Regions from separate parts of the Kitasatospora sp. NPDC023120 genome, predicted to be linked through region 2. Evidence: riboswitches for the same ligand, from Rfam matches in the RefSeq annotation. Region 2 holds a riboswitch; the other holds the start of a gene.
What was found. Region 2 has a riboswitch for cobalamin ahead of nicT (Nickel transporter NicT). Riboswitches for the same ligand answer to the same signal wherever they lie in the genome.
Positions count from the first base shown of each region.

Region 1: linked by a shared signal. The riboswitch ahead of ACZ3TI_RS09170 (cobalamin biosynthesis protein) and the one ahead of nicT (Nickel transporter NicT) in region 2 are both predicted to bind cobalamin.

Region 1 is NZ_JBVHHY010000005.1:79,699-81,891, forward strand. Features, by position in the region: gene ACZ3TI_RS09165 (helix-turn-helix domain-containing protein) at 1-413, opposite strand, end outside; cobalamin riboswitch at 612-743, shown strand; gene ACZ3TI_RS09170 (cobalamin biosynthesis protein) at 888-1,874, shown strand; gene ACZ3TI_RS09175 (cobyric acid synthase) at 1,871-2,193, shown strand, end outside.
Region 2 is NZ_JBVHHY010000011.1:70,813-73,005, forward strand. Features, by position in the region: gene nicT (Nickel transporter NicT) at 1-1,084, opposite strand, end outside; cobalamin riboswitch at 1,117-1,330, opposite strand; gene ACZ3TI_RS17885 (ArsR/SmtB family transcription factor) at 1,412-1,795, shown strand; gene ACZ3TI_RS17890 (hypothetical protein) at 1,851-2,193, shown strand, end outside.

The DNA of each region.
Region 1 (2,193 bases), on a different contig from region 2:
CCGAGGTGGAGGACCTCGCCGAGGGCGCGGGTCTGCTCCTCGTCGCCGTCCCAGTGGCCGGTCAGTTCGGCCTCCCGGTAGGCGTCGAGGGTGGTGCCGGTGCGGTCGGCGACGGCGGCCTGTCCGAGTTCGCGGGCGATGCGGTGGTCGCGCAGCCGGACCGGGCGGGTGCCCATCAGCTGGGCGGCGGGGCACCAGAGGGCACGGGCGAGCGCGATGAACTCCGGTTCGCTGGGGCGCAGCTCGCCGCTCTCCCAGGCGAGGACGTGGGCGGGCAGCAGTCGGACGCCGTGCGCGGCCATGCCCTCGGCGACCTGCTCGGGGGTCAGGCCGAGGCCGGCCCGGTGGGCGCGGGCGGCCGCGGGCGAGAACGGCACCGGGGGCGGTGGGGCGGGGGGCTTTCTGCGACGCATGCCACCGAACGGTAGGCGCGGACCCGGCGCGCCCCCCAGCACCCGAACGCACGAAGCGGCACGTCCGGGGGCGGCGCTCCGCTGGGCGATCCCACAGGGTGTCAGCGGGGTCGCCCGTGTGACCAACCCCTCCGTGACCTCGGTTGACTCCCGGTTCTGGCCCGTGATGGGATCCTGGGGCCAATCGGAGGCATGGAGAGGAAGCCGGTGCGAGTCCGGCGCGGTCCCGCCACTGTCACCGGGGAGCACGCTCGGAACTATCGCCACGGCGGGCCGTCAGAAGCCGCTGGAAGGCCCCGGGGGTGCGTCCGACCCGGAAGCCAGGAGACTCTCGCCCCCGCTACGTCGATCCAGGGCGCGGACCCTGAGTGAGGACACGCACGCGATGCAGGCTGCCCCACCGCCACGCCGGACTCCGAGCTGTCCTGCCGCCTCGTTCGGCTCCACGCCGAGTCGTCTTCCGGCGTCCAGCCGATGACCGTCCGCGCACTGACCTCGCGACCGCTCGCCCACGCCGCCGCGTTCGCGCTGGGCGCCGCCGCGGGCTACGCCGCCGACGCCCGCTTCGCCGACCCGCGCCGCGGCCACCCGGTGGCCGCCTTCGGCAGCGCCGCGACCCGCCTGGAGCGGCGGCTGTGGCGCGACGACCGTGCGGCCGGGGCCGGGTACACGGCACTGTGCGTGGGCGCGGTCGCGGCGGGCGCGCTCGCCCTGGACCGTACGGTGGGCCGGCGGCCGCTGGGCCGGGCGGCGCTGGCGGCCGCCGCGACCTGGACGGTGCTCGGCGGCACCTCGCTGACCCGCGAGGCCCGCTACGTCGGCCGCTCGCTGAAGGACGGCGACCTGGCGGCCGCCCGGGAGCGGCTGCCACACCTGTGCGGGCGTGACCCGAGCGCGCTGGACGAGCAGCAGATCGCCCGCGCGGTGGTCGAGTCGGTCGCCGAGAACACCGCCGACGCCGTGGTGAACGCGCTCGCCTGGGGCACCCTCGCGGGCACGCCCGGGCTGCTGGCCTTCCGCGCGGTGAACACCCTGGACGCCATGGTGGGCCACCGCTCGCCGCGCTACGCCCGGTTCGGCTGGGCCTCGGCGCGGCTGGACGACCTGGCGGGCTGGCCGGGCGCCCGGCTGACGGCGCTGCTCACGGTGGCCGCCGCCCCGCAACCGCGGACGGCCTGGCGGGTCTGGCGGCGCGACGGCTCCGCGCACCCGAGCCCGAACGCGGGCCAGGCGGAGTCGGCCTTCGCCGGCGCGGTGGGCGTACGGCTGGGCGGCACGCTGCGGTACGGCACGAGGGTGGAGCACCGGCCGGTACTGGGGGCGGAGCTGCGGCCGGTGACGGTGGACGACATCGAGCGGGCCTGCACGCTCTCGCGGCGGGTGGGCGCGCTGGCGCTGGGTACGACGGTCGCGGGGCACGTCCTGCTGCGCGCGCTCCTGGGGAAGAGGGGAAGGGCATGACGAACGCACTGCTGGTCGCGGGGACGACCTCGGACGCGGGCAAGAGCGTGGTCACGGCCGGCATCTGCCGCTGGCTGGCCCGCCAGGGCGTGCGGGTGGCGCCGTTCAAGGCGCAGAACATGTCGCTGAACTCCTTCGTCACCCTGGACGGTGCCGAGATCGGCCGCGCCCAGGCGATGCAGGCGCAGGCCGCCCGGGTGGAGCCGGAGGCGGCGATGAACCCGGTGCTGCTGAAGCCCGGCGCGGACGGCCGCAGCCAGGTGGTCCTGCTGGGCAAGCCGGTCGCCGAAGTGGGCGCGCTGGACTACCGCGAGCGCAA
Region 2 (2,193 bases):
CCTTGGCGAGCTTCCAGTACCCGATCGCCAGCGCCCAGACCACCACGAACAGCGCGACGATCGCGTAGCCGACGTTGTCCAGCGAGATGTCGGCGATCCAGCCGGTCACCGGGTCGGTCAGGTCGAGCTTCTCGTGCAGCACGCCGACCAGCTCGATGGTGCCGATGATGAACGCCACCGCGATCGACAGCCCCGTGATGGTCAGGTTGTAGTACACCTTGCGCACCGGGTTGGCGAAGGCCCACTGGTACGCGAAGTTCATGAACGTCCCGTCCAGGGTGTCGAACAGGCTCATCCCGGCAGCGAACAGCAGCGGGATGCAGACGATCGCATACCAGGGCAGCCCGGAGGCCGCACCAGAACCCGCCATCACCATCAGGGTGACCTCGGTCGCGGTGTCGAAGCCCAGGCCCAGCACCATGCCGACCGGGAACATCTGCCCGGGCCGGGTGATCGATCGGGTCGCCCGGTTCAGCACCCGGGCCATGAAGCCGCGGGAGTCGAGGTGCGCCTCCAGCTCGGCCTCGTCGTACTGTCCGGCCCGCATCGCCCGGAACACCTTGACGATGCCGAGCAGCGCCGCCAGGTTGAGCGCGCCGATCAGGTACAGGAACACGCCGGAGGTGGTCGTCCCGATCATGCCGAGCCACTTGTGGGTGGTCGACTCGTCGTCCATCAGCGTGTTCGCCAGCTGCGCGCCGCCCGCCACCAGGGCGGCCATGATGACCACCATCGAGGAGTGCCCGAGGGCGAACCAGAAGCCCACCGAGACCGGCCGCTTCCCGTCCGCCATCAGCTTGCGGGTGGTGTTGTCGATCACCGCGATGTGGTCGGCGTCGAAGGCGTGCCGCATGCCGAGGGTGTACGCGGTGATACCCAGGCCCACCCCGAAGACCTGGGTACCGACCGCGTACCGTTCGGGCGCCACCAGGAAGATGAGCGTCCCGAAGGCCACCACGTGCATGGCCAGGATCACACCCATCAGCCCGGCCGTACGGACGGTGTCCTCGCGCTTCCACCTGAAGGTGGGCAGCACCGACGGCGCCGCCTTCGCATCAGCGGCGACGGTTTCGGGCAGGGTCATCTCCGGATCACGCTCCAGCACCTCGTGGAATCACTTCGTGAAGTGCCGTGGCCGGTCTCCTGGCTTACGGGACGTCCGTGCCCGCCTTCCCAGGTGCGCGGGGCACCCAGTGGCGTCGTGGACACGGACGGCGTTCCATCGCGGACGAAGGAACGACCCGATCACAGTGGCGAGGGCCGCTCCGGACTCCGGACCCCTGAGGGTCCGTCACCGGTCTTCCCGAGCACCACGGCGGGCTACACCGTAGGGGTCCCGCCCCACCCATGCAAGGCTGCGCACCTGCGCAGGTGTTCAGGATCACAGCCCACCGCCTGCAAGAATGCCCGCATGCATCTCGTACCGGCCGACCGCGCGGGCCACCGCACCATCGACGGACACCGGGTCTGCGAGGCCATCGCCGCGATCGGCGACACCGCGCACGTCCGGTCCTGGTCCGAGCGGTTCTCCCTGCTCGCCGACCCCGGGCGGCTCGCCCTGCTGCTCGCCCTCCACCGGGCCGGCCCTCTCGCCGTCACCGACCTCGCCGTCGCCACCGGCATGCGCGACCCCGCCGTCTCCCAGGCCCTGCGGCTGCTCCGCACCGCGGGCGTGGTCACCGGCGACAAGGACGGACGCGTGGTGCGCTACCGGCTCGTGGACGAGGGCATGCGCCCCCTCCTCGACGAGTGCGCCGCCGCCGAACACCACGAGCCCACCGCTGCGGCGGGCTGACCGACACTCGGGGAACAGCCCCCGGGGCGGCACCCCGGATGAGTACGATCATGGCGTGCCGTCCCACCCCCACGCCTGGCCCGCCGACCGCTGGAACACCCGACCGATCAAGGCCCGCGTGCTGGCGGTCGCCCGCACCCTCACCTCGGCCACCCGGGTCCTGGACGTCCTCGCCCTGCTGAACCCCGACGGCATCGCCCGCTACTTCACCGTCAACCCCGGCTCCGCCTTCGCCGACCGGGCCCTGGACGACTACCTGCACGCACTGCCCGGGTTCACCGTGCTGGACTGGGAAGACGCCGTCCGGCACCGCTTCGACCTGGCCGTCTCCTGCGCCGTCCACTCCTCCATGCACCGCCTGGACGCCCGCCTCGTCGTCCTCCCGCACGGCGCCGGCT